DNA from 3 places in the Mesorhizobium sp. P2_D6 genome. Region 2 is predicted to be linked to each of the others. Evidence: riboswitches for the same ligand, from Rfam matches in the RefSeq annotation. Region 2 holds a riboswitch; each other region holds the start of a gene.
The links. Region 2 has a riboswitch for thiamine pyrophosphate ahead of AC1D1L_RS20410 (YkoF family thiamine/hydroxymethylpyrimidine-binding protein). Riboswitches for the same ligand answer to the same signal wherever they lie in the genome.

Region 1: it holds a riboswitch for thiamine pyrophosphate, as region 2 does, so the genes downstream of both, thiB (thiamine ABC transporter substrate binding subunit) here and AC1D1L_RS20410 (YkoF family thiamine/hydroxymethylpyrimidine-binding protein) in region 2, are expected to answer to the same signal.
Region 3: it holds a riboswitch for thiamine pyrophosphate, as region 2 does, so the genes downstream of both, thiC (phosphomethylpyrimidine synthase ThiC) here and AC1D1L_RS20410 (YkoF family thiamine/hydroxymethylpyrimidine-binding protein) in region 2, are expected to answer to the same signal.

The regions. Positions count from the first base shown of each region.
Region 1 is NZ_JBFUEG010000004.1:122,000-127,181, reverse strand. Features, by position in the region: gene AC1D1L_RS10240 (ABC-F family ATP-binding cassette domain-containing protein) at 1-1,620, opposite strand, end outside; gene AC1D1L_RS10235 (thiamine diphosphokinase) at 1,622-2,281, opposite strand; TPP riboswitch at 2,464-2,580, shown strand; gene thiB (thiamine ABC transporter substrate binding subunit) at 2,625-3,632, shown strand; gene thiP (thiamine/thiamine pyrophosphate ABC transporter permease) at 3,865-5,182, shown strand, end outside.
Region 2 is NZ_JBFUEG010000009.1:134,266-139,447, reverse strand. Features, by position in the region: gene AC1D1L_RS20435 (DUF982 domain-containing protein) at 1-102, opposite strand, end outside; gene AC1D1L_RS20430 (DUF1236 domain-containing protein) at 315-644, shown strand; gene AC1D1L_RS20425 (hypothetical protein) at 735-938, shown strand; gene AC1D1L_RS20420 (DUF2934 domain-containing protein) at 1,032-1,271, shown strand; gene AC1D1L_RS20415 (hypothetical protein) at 1,401-1,766, opposite strand; TPP riboswitch at 1,961-2,073, shown strand; gene AC1D1L_RS20410 (YkoF family thiamine/hydroxymethylpyrimidine-binding protein) at 2,064-2,672, shown strand; gene AC1D1L_RS20405 (ABC transporter permease) at 2,929-3,765, shown strand; gene AC1D1L_RS20400 (ABC transporter ATP-binding protein) at 3,762-4,550, shown strand; gene AC1D1L_RS20395 (ABC transporter substrate-binding protein) at 4,547-5,182, shown strand, end outside.
Region 3 is NZ_JBFUEG010000014.1:35,831-41,012, reverse strand. Features, by position in the region: gene queC (7-cyano-7-deazaguanine synthase QueC) at 1-473, shown strand, start outside; gene queD (6-carboxytetrahydropterin synthase QueD) at 473-829, shown strand; gene queE (7-carboxy-7-deazaguanine synthase QueE) at 826-1,563, shown strand; gene AC1D1L_RS24820 (hypothetical protein) at 1,578-1,814, shown strand; TPP riboswitch at 1,843-1,959, shown strand; gene thiC (phosphomethylpyrimidine synthase ThiC) at 2,063-3,898, shown strand; gene thiO (glycine oxidase ThiO) at 3,895-4,896, shown strand; gene thiS (sulfur carrier protein ThiS) at 4,865-5,062, shown strand; gene AC1D1L_RS24800 (thiazole synthase) at 5,064-5,182, shown strand, end outside.

The sequences.
Region 1 (5,182 bases), on a different contig from region 2:
TTCCAGCGCGAATTTCTGCTTGAACGACAGTTTCTTCGCGGGGCCTTTCGGTGCTGCCGCCTCGCTTTTGGCTGATGTCGGCGCTTCGCCAACCTCAGCCTTTGGCCTAGCCTTGCGGTCGTCGAGCCGGGTGCCGCCGCGCTGCGCCAGCATGTCGGAATAGCCGCCAGCATATTCGATCCAGCGGCCGCCACCATCCGGCGCGATGATGCTGGTGACGGTGCGGTCGAGGAAGTCGCGGTCGTGGCTGACCAGGATGACTGTGCCGGCAAAACCGGCGACCAGTTCCTGCAACAGTTCCAGCGTCTCCATGTCGAGATCGTTGGTCGGCTCATCAAGCACCAGAAGGTTCGCCGGCCGCGCCAAAACGCGCGCCAAGAGCAGACGCGCCCGCTCGCCGCCGGACAGCTCGCGCACCGGCGTCCGCGCCTGTTCCGGCTTGAACAGGAAATCCTTCATGTAGGAAACGACATGGCGCTGCTCGCCATTGATGACGAGGTTTTCGCCGCGCCCGTCGGTGAGATATTGCGCCAGCGTCTCGGCCGGATCGACCGACTCGCGCTTCTGGTCGAGCGTGGCGATTTCAAGATTGGTGCCGAGCCGCACCGAGCCGGCATCGGGCTTCATCTCGCCGGTCAGCATCTTCAGCAGCGTCGTCTTGCCGGCGCCGTTCGGTCCGACCAGGCCGACGCGATCGCCGCGCTGGATGCGGGTCGAGAAACCCTTGACCACCGTGAGGTCGCCAAAGCTCTTCTCGACGTTCTTCGCCTCAATCACCAGTTTGCCGGATTCGGCGGCGTCGCTGGCCACCATGGTGGCCGAGCCTTCGGCGCCGCGATGGCCGCGAAAGCGCTGACGCATGGTCTGTAATTCGCCGAGCCGGCGCATGTTGCGCTTGCGCCGCGCCGTCACGCCATAGCGTAGCCAGTGCTCCTCGCGCACGATCTGCCGGCCAAGCTTGTGCTGCTCGCGCTCTTCCTCTTCCAACACAAGGTCGCGCCATTCCTCGAAATGGCTAAAGCCCTTGTCGAGGCGGCGGGTCTGGCCGCGGTCGAGCCAGACGGTAGCGCGCGAGACGCGTTCGAGGAAGCGACGGTCGTGCGAGATGACGATCAGCGCCGACGAGGTGCGGACAAGCTCCTCTTCCAGCCATTCGATGACAGACAGATCGAGATGGTTGGTCGGCTCATCAAGCAGCAGAATATCAGGCTCCGGCGCCATCACACGAGCAAGTGCTGCGCGACGCGCCTCGCCGCCGGAGAGATCGTTGGGGTTCTCCGTACCGGCGAGACCGAGATGCTCCATCAGATAGGTGGCGCGGTAGGGATCGTCGGCCGGCCCAAGCCCGGCCTCGACATAGGCGCGCACATTGGCAAAGCCATCCATGTCGGGCATTTGCGGGAGATAGCGCACCGTTGCCGAAGGCTGGCGGAAGACTTCGCCGTCCTGCGGCTCGATCAACCCGGCGGCAATCTTCAGCAGCGTCGACTTGCCGGAGCCATTGCGGCCGACGAGCGCAATCTTGTCGCCGGCGGACGCGGTGAGTTCAGCGCCGTCGAGCAGCGGCGTGCCGCCGAAGGTCAGTCTTATCCCGTCGAGGTTGAGAAGGGGCGGGGCCATGTCAGCTTTCAGGCAAGGGATAGGGATGAGCGAGCAGCAGCGCGCGGCCATGGCCGAGCGCGATTTCGAGCCGGCCCCCGGTCTTCTCTGACTTGACCTCGTTGGAGATGGTGAGCGACGAGCCGAAGGCAACCTCGACATGGTCGAGCGGCCATTTGGCGCCGGACACGGTGAGGCCCGAAAGATCGGAAAAGCCGAGCACGGAAAACAACGTGCCGTCGGCGTAGTCGAAGCCGGCCTTGCCCGGCAGCAAGGGCACCCCCTCCTGCGCGCCGCTGGTCAACAGCACTTTCGTGCCGGTCTCGGCCAGCCGCAGGCTGAGCGCCAGATGAAGGTACGCATGGTCGGCGCGCTTGCCACCGAAAGCGCCGGCCAGCACCAGGTTGGTGGCGCCGCGCTCCAGTGCGGCGGCGATGGCCAGCTCCCCGTCGGTCTTATCCTTTTCGGGCGGAAATACCTGGCGCGGCACGGCGGCGAGATCGGCGGGAAGGTCCGCGGGCACGGAATCGAAGTCGCCCACCCAAAGCTCCGGCATCAGGCCGAGCATCCGGGCATGGCCGATGCCGGCGTCGGCGGCGATGACGCGCGTGCCTTCGACCTGGCGGTCGAGCCGCGGCGTGCGGATGAGATCGCCGCCAAGCAGGATGGTGAATGTGCTCATATCCGGTGGCCCTTACCAGCCCCGCCGGCGAAACGGAAGGCCGAGCCTTGGCTAGCTTTTTGTTGGAGCATGATCTCAGGACAAAACGGTTCCCGTTCGTCCGAGAAACCGGTTCCCACTTTTCGGATCATGCTCTGGCAAAGTTCCGCTTGCGTGGCACCTTGGCCGGCCCTATGTGTCGAAACGCTCTAACGGGGTGCCGAACGCGATGTTTTCGCGGGTCGGCTGAGAGGCAGTCTCGCCAACCCGCTGAACCTGATCCGGTTTGTACCGGCGGAGGGATTAGACGCTTCGGACAGACCGACGCCTCAATTCCTTTCAAACACGAATGAAGGAGGTGCCGATGCGCATGTTTTTGTCCCGTCTTGTCCCAGCCCTGGGTCTTGCTTTTTTGCTTCTCGCCGTGCCTGCGTCCGCGCAGGAAAAACTCACCGTCTACACCTATGAGAGTTTCACTGCCGATTGGGGCCCGGGTCCTGCGGTGAAGAAGGAATTCGAGGCCGAATGCGGCTGCAGCGTCGACTTCGTCTCGGTCGCCGACGGCGTTGCGCTGCTCAATCGCGTCAAGCTCGAAGGGGCCTCGACCAAGGCCGATATCGTGCTTGGTCTCGACACCAACCTCACCGCCGAGGCCAAGGCCTCCGGCCTGTTTGTCCCGCATGGCGCGGTGGCTGAAAACAGCGTGCCGGGCGGCTGGAGAGACGATGTTTTCGTCCCCTTCGACTATGGCTATTTCGCCGTCGTCTACGACACTGAGAAGCTGAAGACCCCGCCGAAGAGCCTGAAGGAATTGGTCGAAGGCGCTGCCGCCGACAAGATCGTCATCCAGGATCCGCGCACGTCGACGCCGGGTCTTGGCCTGCTGCTGTGGGTCAAGTCGGTCTATGGCGACAAGGCGCCAGAGGCCTGGGCGAAGCTCAAGCCTAAGGTACTGACGGTGACGCCCGGCTGGAGCGAGGCCTATGGCCTGTTCACCAAGGGCGAGGCGCCCATGGTGCTGTCCTACACGACGTCGCCGGCCTACCACATGGTGGCCGAGAACACCGAGCGCTATCAGGCGGCGTCCTTCGAGGAAGGCGAATATCTGCAGATCGAGGTCGCCGGCATTACCACCACGGGCGCGAAAAACCCGCTGGCGGCAAAGTTCCTGGCCTTCATGACCGGGCCGAAATTCCAGGACGTAATTCCCGAGACCAACTGGATGTTCCCGGCAGGCAAGACCGACAAGCCGCTCAATCCGGCCTTCGACAAACTGGTCAAGCCGGCGAAGACGCTGCTGTTCAGCCCGGAAGAGGTTGCGGCCAACCGCAAGGCTTGGGTGGATGAGTGGCTGGCGGTGATGAGCAAGTAGCTTTGGCTGGATAATCGGAAGATGACCGCTCTACGACGCCCCCCTCTGTCCTGCCGGACATCTCCCCCACGAGGGGGGAGATTGGGTGTCGCCTCGGCTTTCGCCAACCTCCAACGTTTTGAGCGGAGCGCGGAAACTGCTGATCTCCCCCCTCGTGGGGGAGATGTCCGGCAGGACAGAGGGGGGCGCGAAGAAACGCGACGCCCGCTAAAGATCTTTTGGGCGGTCCGGCGTGCAACGCTCTGACCCCCGCATCGCCGCCGGCATCGTTGCGCTCGGCGCAATAGCGCTGCTGATCGGCGGCGCCTTTGCCGGCCTCATCCTCGAAGGCGCGCACGACCTCCGCGGTGCTGCGTCCGCCTTCGATCTCTATCTCCTGCGCGTCGTCCGCTTCACGCTCTGGCAAGCAGTGCTTTCGACGCTGCTTTCCGTCGTACCGGCGCTCTTCGTCGCCCGTGCTCTGTCGCGGCATCCGCGCTTCTTTGGCCGCGGTTTCATCCTGCAACTGTTCACCGTGCCGCTGGCACTGCCGGCCATTGTCGCGGCACTGGGCATACTGGCGCTCTATGGCCGGGCCGGCTACTTCGCCGGGGTCGCCGGCCAAAGCTGGCCCGATATCTATGGCCTCTCGGGCATCCTCGTCGCTCATGTCTTCTTCAATCTGCCGCTGGCAACACGGCTGTTCCTTGAGGCACTGGGCACGGTGCCTGCTGATCAATGGCGGCTGGCAAGCCAGCTCGGCATGGGGGCGAGACCAGCCTTCCGGCTGATCGAATGGCCGGTGCTGCGATCGGCTTTGCCGGGCGTCGCCGGCCTTGTCTTCATGCTTTGCATCACCTCCTTCACCATCGTGCTCATCCTCGGCGGCGGGCCGGCGGCGACGACGCTGGAGGTCGCCATCTACCAAGCGCTGCGCTTCGATTTCGATCCCGCGCGGGCAGTTACACTGACAGTGCTGCAAATTGCCCTGACCTTTGCCGTCGTGCTGGCGCTGACGCGGCTTGGCGCCAATGTGACCGGGGATGCGAACCTGCCTGTGGCGCCGCGCCGCTATCTCTCGGCCGGCCCGGTCGAAACGGCGCTCAACGCGGCCCTGATCGTGCTCGCCTTGCTGTTCGTCGCCGGGCCGATGGCGGCAACCGTCGCATCCGGCCTTGGCGCCGATCTCAGCCGGCTGGCTGGCGAGAGCGCGGTGCGCCAGGCGACGCTGACCAGCGCCATTCTCGGCCTGCTGGCGGCGTTGCTTTCGGTGGTGCTGTCGCTGTCGCTGATCATGGCGCGCCGGGCGCTGTCCCTGCACCGCCGTGGCAGCGCTCGCCCGCTTCTCGAGCACGCCACGGACACCGGCGCCGGTTTTGTCCTCGTCGTGCCGCCCATCGTCATCGGCGCCGGCTGGTTCCTTTTGTTGCGGACGGTCAGCGACGTCTTTGCCATCGCGCCCGTCATGGTCGTCACCGTCAACGGAGTGATGGCGATGCCCTTTGCCATCCGCGCCATGCGCCCCACCTATGACGCGGCGAGCGAGCGCCACGAAAAGCTGTGCGCGCAGC
Region 2 (5,182 bases):
TTCCCGAAGAAAATTCTGCATCTCGGCTAGCGTGGTGATGTCGCGTCGGAAGCCGGCGCCGACGGCAATTGCCACGGGACTTTGCAGCCGCATATCGTCCATTTTGAAAGTCTCCTGAGGGATCGTCCTTCAATGCGAATCATGCCGGTGCGGTTCCGGCAATAATGGCTGGTCGGGCCGATCAATTAGTCTCCACTTACGGAACAAGACCGTACGAGAGGCGTTTGCCTCCCGGAGCCCGCCATCGCGATTTGTGCTGTTTTCGCCTCGTGCGGGAACGCGGTGGAGCTCGCAAACAACGACAGGAGACGAAGATGAAAACCGTCCTTATTCCAGTAGTCGCCGGGCTCGCCATGATCGCAGGTCTCGGTGTTGCCGCGGCCGACGAGGTCATTGTGACGCAGCCGGCGCAGCAGCAGGTGATCATCACCCCCGAACAGCGCACGGTCGTGCACCAATACGTAAAAAAACATCCGCTGGCCTCGGTCAGTCTTCTCGGCGTCGAATTGAATGTCGGCTCCGCCTTGCCCGACACTGTCGAGCTGCAGGAGGTTCCTGACGTTCAGTACAGATACGCTGTGGTCGACAACCATACAGTGTTGGTCGATCCCAGCACGCGCAGGATCGTTGAGGTGGTCGAATAACGCTGGCCACAACTGACCGAACCACCAATACGGCCCTGTCGTTCATCCCAACAAGGGCGGCAGGGCCGAATGATGAAAGGAGCATTGCTCATGTTGCCGCATGTCGAGACCAACGTGGCGGCGTGTTGCGACAAGCTGTTGGCTGAGCGCAGCACCGCGCTGTTGTCGATGAAGGAAGCGATTGCGCTCTTGCGGGAGCGCACCGGCACGGATCGGTCGGATGCCGACCTCGCCGGGCTGATCACCAAGAAAGCGGCGCTGCTCGGCGTTGCGGTCGTTTCCGATCCGCGTTGAAAGCAGCTCGTCACTCAAGACGCCGGCTCAAATTTCGGCTAATGTTTTCGTGGAATCTGGACCTAACCATCGGACCCAACCACGGAGGCTTAAGTGACGGACGACAAACAGGACCGCATTCGCCAGCGCGCACATGAGATTTGGGAACAGGCCGGCCGCCCGGAAGGCGCGCATCAGGAGCACTGGGAACAGGCCACGGCCGAAATAGATGGTTCGGCCGCCAAACCGAAGAAGACGGCGAAGAAGGCTGCTGCGAAGCCCGTCAAGGCCGACGCCAAGCCCAAGGCTGCAAAGCCGGCGGCCGCAAAGTCCGGCAAGGCCAAGTCGAAATAGGCAAGGGCAGAATTCGCCTGGGCGGCCCCGTTCTGGACGTCGCCGTTCGGCCCGCCAGGGTCTCTTAACCTGACGAATTGCGCCTCCACGGGGAGCGCAATTCATTGTGTATGAAGACCGCGTGATACCCTATGACTCCCAGGCGTAACTCGACAGGGCAAAGCGGATACCGGCAGCTGTCATGACCAGTTCGCATTCGGTGATCTGGCGCAGGTGGCGCAGATAGCGCGCCACCGTCTGCGGCAGCCAGCCGGCGCAGGCTTCGACATAGGCGCGGCTGTGAACGAGCGTGCCGGTCGACAGCCTCTCGTCCTTCTCGGCAATCACTTTCAAATATTGGCGGATGAAACGAATATCGTCGGCGATGTCCTGGCTGGCCATTCGCCATGCTCCGGCAACGCGTTCGCGCTGGTCGAACGACAGGGGCGGCAGCAGCGGCAGTGACAACAGCGGGCGGGAGAGGTCGGCGAAGGCGCCATGGTTCGCTGTGCTCACGGAACTCCCCTTGTTGAAAGGAAATATCGTACTTTATGTACGACATTTCGTCAAGGATGACGCGTACAATTTGAACGAATTCAACTTTCGAAATGATGCGGATTTTCCTGAAGCCAAGAAACCTGGCCCAACACACTTCGCGATGACAGTCGAAAAAATACTCTTCCCCAATGCCTCGAACAGTGCTTTAACCCGCCCATCCACAGGGGTGCTCCGTACGGTCGGGGCTGAGATGAGGGCGGCAAGCCTTCGGACTCTAAAGCTGATCTGGATAATACCAGCGGAGCGAGGCGGGCGATGTTTTCCGGTGCACAGATTTCCCTTTATCCCATGACCGACGATTTCGTCGGCGTCATCCTTGGCGCGCTTGGCGCGCTCGATCCCTGGCGTGACCGGCTGAGGATCGAAACCGACGACATCTCGACGCTTCTGGTCGGGCCGCCCGAGGTGTTGTTTCCAGCCATGCGCGACCTGTTCGTGGCGGCCGCCAAAAGCGGCAAGCACTGCGTGCTTTCGGCTGCGGTTTCGCGCGGCTGTCCAGGTGAGCCCGACGATCCGATCTGCCGCTCCGACGAGATCGGCGGACCCGCCATTGCGCAGGACGAGCGCAAGGTCGCCGCGATCCGCGCCGTCCAGGCCACGCCATCGACCGACCAGCCGGTGGCGGCGCAGTTCTCGCTCTATGTGATGGGCACGGGCGACCATATGGACGAGATCTATGGCTGCATCGATTTCCTGAAGCAGTCCGGCGTCTTTGAACGCTCGAAGAACTTCTGCACCAAACTGCGTGGCGATGCCGGCGCGGTGTTTGCCACGCTGACTGAGGCCTTCTGCCGGTTCGGCCCGGGCGCCGGCCACGTCACCCTCGACATCACGATTTCGGCGAACAGCCCGAGCGCCGCCTGAGCCGCGGCTCAGGCGTCGTTCATCAAGGATATTTGCCGTGGCTGTTTCGTTCAACCCATCGCGTGGGGGAGATGCCTCCGACCCCTCAGTACAAAGAGGAGGGGAGCCATTGGCGATTGGCGAAGACCGCGATGCAAGTGAATCTCCCCCCTTGAGGGGGAGATGGCCGGCAGGCCAGAGGGGGTTCCAGCGCGTGGAGCGCCGACGCTCTTTTCGCATCGGCAAGGCGTGGGCGCTCTATGGCCGGCGACCCCCTCTGTCGCCTTCGGCGACATCTCCCCCTCAAGGGGGGAGATCAGCCGCCGCCATCGCCAAGGCCATCCCCGCAGCCATCTCTTTCACCCTGCTCCTCGCGGCCTGGGAGCTCTACGCCCGCTATGGTGGCGCAGCGCCCACCATACTGCCGGCGCCGTCGCGCGTGTTGCTGCAAGCCTGGGAGAATCGCGCTGCTCTTGCCGACAATACGCTTCCCACCATCCGCGCCACGCTTGCCGGCTTTGCCTGCTCGTTGGTGGCTGCTTTCGTGCTTTCGGCGCTGGTCGATTTTTTGACCCCGCTCCGCCGCGCGCTCTTCCCCCTGCTGATCGTCAGCCAGACCTTGCCGCTGGTCGCCATCGCGCCGCTCATCGTGCTGTGGTTCGGCTTCGGGCTGATGCCGAAAATCCTGCTCGTCGCACTCGTCACCTTCTTTCCGATGATGGTGGCGTTGGTCGAAGGCTACGCTGCAACGAGCAAGGAGATTGCCCAGATGCTCGCCGCCATGGGGGCAGGGCGCTGGCGCATCTTCTGGCTGGCGCGGTTGCCTTCGGCGCTGCCCTATTTCTTCGCCGGTTTGAGGATCTCGATTACTTACGCCGTGGTCGGCGCGATCTTCGCCGAATATGCGGGGGCGGCGAAGGGATTGGGCATCTATATGCTCAACGCCAAGAACAATTTCCGCCCCGATCTGGTGCTCGCAGCGGTCGCCGTCAGCGCGGCGCTCACGCTTGCTTTGTTCGGCCTTGCGGTGCTCATCCAGCGCCTCGCCATGCCCTGGGAAAATGCGGGGAGCGAGAGCCGCGGCGGCAAGCCTTCGGGAGAGAGCTCCCAATGACACGGCTCGAACTCCGCGATATCAGCAAAAGCTTCGGCGCGCTGGAGGTGCTCGCGGGCATTTCGCTTCATGTCGCGGCCGGCGAGTTCGTGTCCATCCTCGGCCCCTCCGGCGCCGGCAAGTCGACGCTGTTCCAACTGCTCACCGGTGCGCTGAAAGGCGAGGGCGACATGCGTTTCGACGGTGCGCCACTCGATGACCATGGTCGCCATTTCGCCTTCATGCCGCAGCGTGACGCGCTGATGCCGTGGCGGCGCGTCATCGACAATGTGACGCTGGGGCTCGAAGTGCAGGGCATGCCGCGACGGACGGCGCGGGAGCAAGTCGCGCCGCTGTTCGCCGAATTCGGCCTTGCCGGTTTCGAGCGCGCCTGGCCGGCGGAACTCTCCGGCGGCATGCGTCAGCGCGCTGCGCTTTTGCGCACAATGGTGCAGCAACGCGACATGCTGCTGCTCGACGAGCCCTTCGGCGCGCTGGATGCGCTGACACGCGCGGCCATGCAGCGCTGGCTGGAAGGCATGTGGCAGCGTCATCGCTGGACGGCGCTGCTGATCACCCATGACGTGCGTGAAGCGGTGTACCTGTCGGACCGCATTTATCTCCTGTCGTCACGGCCCGCTCGCATCATCAGCGTGATTACCGTGCCGCTGCCGCGCCCGCGCACCACCGGCAGCGACGCCGCGCGCCAGGCCGCTGTACTCGAAGCCGAAATCCTCGACACGCTGCTCGATACCGGAGCGGACCGAGCCTCGTTCCCGCAGACCGTTCAAAGGAGTTTATCATGACCGAATTCACCCGCCGGCAAGCGCTGCTTTTAACGCTGGCTGCCGGACTGCCGCTGGCCTCGCGCGCTCATGCTGCCGCGCAAAAAATCACCGTCGCGCTTGATTGGACCGTCAACACCAACCACATCGGCCTGTTCGTGGCCCGCGACAAAGGTTTTTACGACGAGGCCGGGCTCACCGTCGACATCCTGCCTTATGGCGATACCGGCGCCGGCACGCTGGTCGCCAACCGCATCGCCGATTTCGGCATTGCCGGCGTCGGCCTGTTCACCCAGCGCGCCGCCGGCGCCGACCTCAAGGCGGTCTACGCCGTGGTGCAGCAGGAGACCGGCCGGCTGGTCTTCAACGCGGATCGCAGCGAGATCAAGAGCCCGAAGAATCTCGACGGCCTGACCTATGGCGGCTTCGGCAGCGCCTGGGAAAACACGCTGATCTCGACCATCATCCGCCACGATGGCGGCAAGGGCAGTTTCGAGACGGTGACGCTCGGCACCTCGGCCTATGAGGCGCTGGCCAACGGCTCGGTCGACTTCACGCTGGAAGTCTCGACCTGGGAAGGCGTCGATGCCGAGCTGAAGGGCATCAGGCAACGCGGCTTCCGCTATGCCGATTATGGTGTGCCCGACGAGCAC
Region 3 (5,182 bases), on a different contig from region 2:
ATGTGGACGTGCCCGACGGGCACTATGCCGAAGACTCCATGAGGATCACGGTGGTGCCGAATAGGAACGCCATCATGCTGGCCATCGCCTTCGGGGTTGCCGCCGCGAAGAAGGCCGATGCGGTGGCCACTGCCGTCCACGGCGGAGATCATTTCATCTATCCCGATTGCCGGCCCGCTTTTATCGACGCCTTTCAGACGATGCAGAACCATGCCCTCGCAGGCTACGCCGATATCCGCCTGTACGCTCCGTATGTGAATATGTCGAAGGCCGACATCGTCAGCGAGGGGGCAAAGTACGCCACACCGTTCGAGGCGACGTGGTCCTGCTACAAGGGCGGTGCACGTCATTGCGGTCGCTGCGGGACATGCGTCGAACGGCGCGAAGCATTCGATCTGGCCGGCATCACCGACCCGACAGATTATGAGGACGCAGACTTCTGGCTCCACGCTATCCAGACAAGGAGCGCGTGATGTTCCGCATTACCAAAGAGTTCCACTTCTCGGCCTCGCATCAGCTCACCTCCTTGCCACCAGATCATCAGTGCGCACGTCTGCACGGCCACAACTACATCGTCGTAGTGGAGCTTTCAGGTGGCGAACTGGACGAACACGGCTTTGTGCGCGACTACCAAGATCTGGCGGCGTTCAAGCACTACATCGATGGGACGTTCGACCATCGGCATCTTAACGACGTGCTGGGGCATGACCATGCCACAGCGGAATGTCTGGCCAGGCACTTCTACGACTGGTGCAAGGTGCGGCTACCCGAAACCTCCGCCGTGCGGGTGAGCGAGACGCCGAAAACCTGGGCGGAATACCGACCATGACTTGCGCGTTGCATCCCGGAATCCGGGTGAGCGAGATTTTTGGGCCGACCATTCAGGGCGAAGGCGTGCTGATCGGCTTGCCGACGGTGTTCGTAAGAACCGGGGGGTGCGATTATCGCTGTTCCTGGTGCGACAGCCTGCATGCGGTGGACCGTCGCTTCCGCCATGATTGGGAGATGATGTCTCCCGACGCGGTTTGGCAAAAGGTCATTGCGCTTTCCGGCGGTCAGCCCGTGATGGTATCGCTGTCGGGCGGCAATCCGGCCATCCAGCCGCTTAGCCAGTTGATCGACCGCGGGCATGGTGAGGGCTACCGTTTTGCATTGGAAACCCAAGGCTCGGTGTCTAAGCAATGGTTCGCGGATCTCGACGTGCTGGTACTAAGCCCCAAGCCGCCCTCAAGCGAAATGACGACAGATTGGGCCGCGTTCGACGCCTGCTTAGAGGCGGCGCAGTATAAGCCGCAGATGGCGCTCAAGCTCGTTGTCTTCGACGATGATGACTATGCCTATGCCAAAGACGCCGCGGCGCGCTACCCGCAATTACCCGTCTATCTGCAGCCCGGCAATCACACGCCGCCGCGTCCCGGCGACGAAGACGCGTTCATCGACATGGCCGGTGTGATGAGGCGCATGGAATGGCTGGTTGAAAAGGTGACCCGTGACAGGTGGTTCGAGGCGCGTGTACTGCCGCAGCTTCATGTTCTGCTCTGGGGAAACAAACGGGGCGTCTAGCCGAAGGGGAAGGATTGCCGACGACGCGCAAGACAGACATCTATAGCAATCTCACCCAACTGGGCGGCAGCAGCGTCGTTCCGGAAAGCCCCGAAAACACCGTGCTGGAAAAGGGACCGAATCCGCATGAGGGCTCGCCTTATTGGGGGCGCTTCACCGCTCGTCTGGGCGTGACTTGCTCTCGATACTACCATGCTTTTCCGCTGGATTTGATTGGTCGCCGATCATCGCCGCGGGCCGAATGCACTTGACAAAACAGCGCCGGCCCGTTCAATTCGACGCATTCACCAGGGGAGTCCCGGCAAGGGGCTGAGATACTGCTGGCTTTCGCGGCGCAGTGACCCGTTGAACCTGATCCAGTTCATACTGGCGTAGGGACGGTGTAAGCGCTTGGCGGGAGTTTACGCCCGAGGTCCTGTTGCGGCAGGTCGACCAAAGCGTCTTTTCATCCTTCCGGCACAGAACTGGGTCTCCAATGCATGAGCAAAGGAGCCTCAAGATGAATGCCCTCACCCCAGCCGTCTCGACGGGACCGCTACCTGCCTCACGGAAAATCCACAAGTCCGGCGTCCTCTATCCGCACATCAAAGTGCCGATGCGCGAAATCTCCGTCCATCCGACGGCGGGCGAACCGCCCGTCATCGTCTACGATCCATCAGGCCCCTATACCGACCCGACAGTCGAAACCAGCATCGAAAAAGGCCTCGCCCGGCTTCGCCATGAATGGATTACGGCGCGTGGCGATGTCGAAGCCTATGACGGCCGCCATGTCCGGCCGGAAGACAATGGATTCGCCGCAGGCGAGCGCCTGACGCCGGAATTTCCCATTCGCAACCGGCCGCTCAAGGCCAAGCAGGGCAAGGCGGTGACCCAGCTTGCCTATGCGCGCGCCGGCATCATCACGCCCGAAATGGAGTTCGTCGCCATCCGCGAGAACCTCGGCCGCGAGATCCTGCGTGGCAAACTTGAGCGCGACGGCGAGGCCTTAGGCGCCGAGATCCCCGACTTCGTCACGCCGGAATTCGTGCGCGACGAGGTGGCGCGCGGGCGGGCGATCATTCCCGCCAACATCAACCACCCAGAGAGCGAACCGATGGTCATCGGCCGCAATTTCCTGGTGAAGATCAACGCCAATATCGGAAACTCGGCGGTCACCTCCTCGATGGCCGAGGAAGTGGAAAAAATGGTCTGGGCGATCCGCTGGGGAGCCGACACAGTGATGGACCTGTCGACCGGCCGCAACATCCACAACATCCGCGACTGGATCGTGCGCAATGCACCGGTGCCGATCGGCACGGTGCCGCTTTATCAGGCGCTCGAAAAGGTCAACGGCATTGCCGAGGATCTGAGCTGGGAGGTCTACCGAGACACGCTGATCGAACAGGCCGAACAGGGCGTCGATTATTTCACCATCCATGCCGGCGTGCGGCTGCACTACATCCCGCTGACCGTTGACCGGGTCACGGGCATCGTCTCGCGCGGCGGCTCGATCATGGCCAAATGGTGCCTGCACCATCACCGGGAAAGCTTCCTTTACGAGCATTTCGCCGAAATCTGCGACATCTGCCGCGCCTATGACGTGTCCTTTTCGCTCGGCGACGGCCTTCGCCCGGGCTCCATCGCCGATGCCAACGACGCGGCGCAATTCGCCGAGTTGGAGACGCTCGGCGAGCTGACGCAGATTGCCTGGGCCAAGGATTGCCAGGTGATGATCGAGGGGCCCGGCCACGTGCCAATGCACAAGATCAAGCAGAACATGGAGAAGCAGCTCGCTGTCTGCGGCGAGGCCCCGTTCTATACGCTAGGACCGCTGACGACCGACATCGCGCCGGGCTATGACCACATCACCTCAGGTATCGGCGCCGCCATGATCGGCTGGTTCGGCACCGCCATGCTCTGCTACGTCACGCCCAAGGAGCATCTCGGCCTTCCCGATCGCAACGACGTCAAGATTGGCGTGATCACCTACAAGATAGCCGCTCATGCCGCCGACCTGGCTAAGGGGCATCCGGCGGCGAAAGTCAGGGATGATGCCCTTTCCCGCGCGCGCTTCGAATTCCGCTGGGAGGACCAATTCAACCTGTCGCTCGATCCCGAAACCGCGCGATCCTTCCACGACCAGACCTTGCCCAAGGAGGCGCACAAGCTGGCACATTTCTGCTCGATGTGCGGGCCGAAATTCTGCTCCATGCGCATTTCCCACGACATCCGCGCCGAGGCACAGAAGGAAGGCATGGCGGCGATGGCGGCGAAATACCGCGAGGGCGGCGATCTCTACGTGCCGGCGGACGAGACCGGCACACCGCTGGTGCCGGAGGCGCATGAGCGGTCATGAGGGTGCTGGTCAAAGGGGCCGGCGTCGCCGGCCTCACCGTCGCCTTCGAACTCGCCACGCGCGGCGCGGCGGTGACAGTTGCTGAGACAAGACATGGCCTCGGCGGCGATGCGTCGTGGTTCGCCGGCGGCATGCTGGCGCCATGGTGCGAGCGCGAAAGCGCCGAGCAACCGGTGCTGGATCTCGGACGCGATGCCGCCGACTGGTGGGAGGCGGCAACGCCCGGGCAGGTGACGCGGGCCGGAACACTGGTCGTGGCCGCGCCGCGCGATGCGGGCGAACTCGACCGGTTCGCCAGCCGCACGTCGGGTCATCGGCGCGTCGATGAGGATGAAATCGCGTTGCTCGAGCCTGACCTCGCCGGCCGCTTCCGCCGCGGACTGCTCTTCTCCGACGAAGCCCATCTCGACCCGCGCCAGGCGATGGCGGCACTTCATGACAGGCTGGCGGCGATGGGAGTCGAATTCCACTTCTGCGCCGATGCCCCGGCTGTTTCCGGGTTCGGTCGTCAAATCGACTGCACGGGAATGTCCGCCGTCGATGGAAGGCTGCGTGGCGTTCGTGGCGAGATGCTGATCCTGCGTACGCCTGATGTCTCGCTGTCGCGCCCGGTCCGCCTGCTTCATCCGCGCTTTCCGCTCTATATGGTGCCACGCACCGACCACCGTTTCATGATCGGCGCGACGATGATCGAGAGCCAGTCCACTGGACCTGTCACGGCTCGTTCAATGATGGAGCTTTTGGGGGCCGCCTATGCCCTCCATCCGGCATTCGGCGAAGCTGACATCATTGAGACCGGCGTCGGCATTCGCCCGGCCTTTCCAGACAACCTGCCGCGTGTCGAGGCATGTGGAAGCACCGTCGCGATCAACGGGCTTTATCGCCATGGCTTTCTTCTCGCGCCCGCCATGGCGCGCCAGGCGGCCGACCTGGTTTTCAATCATGACGGAACTAAGGAGCTAGCTCATGAAACTGTTGGTCAACGGCGAAGCGCATGAGGTTGCCGCCAACACCCTGGCCGAGCTGCTTGCCGCGCTCGACTATGAGGGCGATTGGCTGGCGACCGCCGTCAACAGCGACCTCGTGCACAAAGCCAACCGGGCGGAATTCCGGTTGAGCGACGGCGATCGGATCGAAATCCTTTCGCCGATGCAGGGAGGCTAGCATGTTCGAGCTTCTCGGGACGACGCTTCCTTCCCGCCTGCTTCTCGGCACCGCGCAATATCCTTCGCCGGCCATCCTTGCCGATGCGGTCAAGGCATCGGGCACGTCGGTGGTGACCGT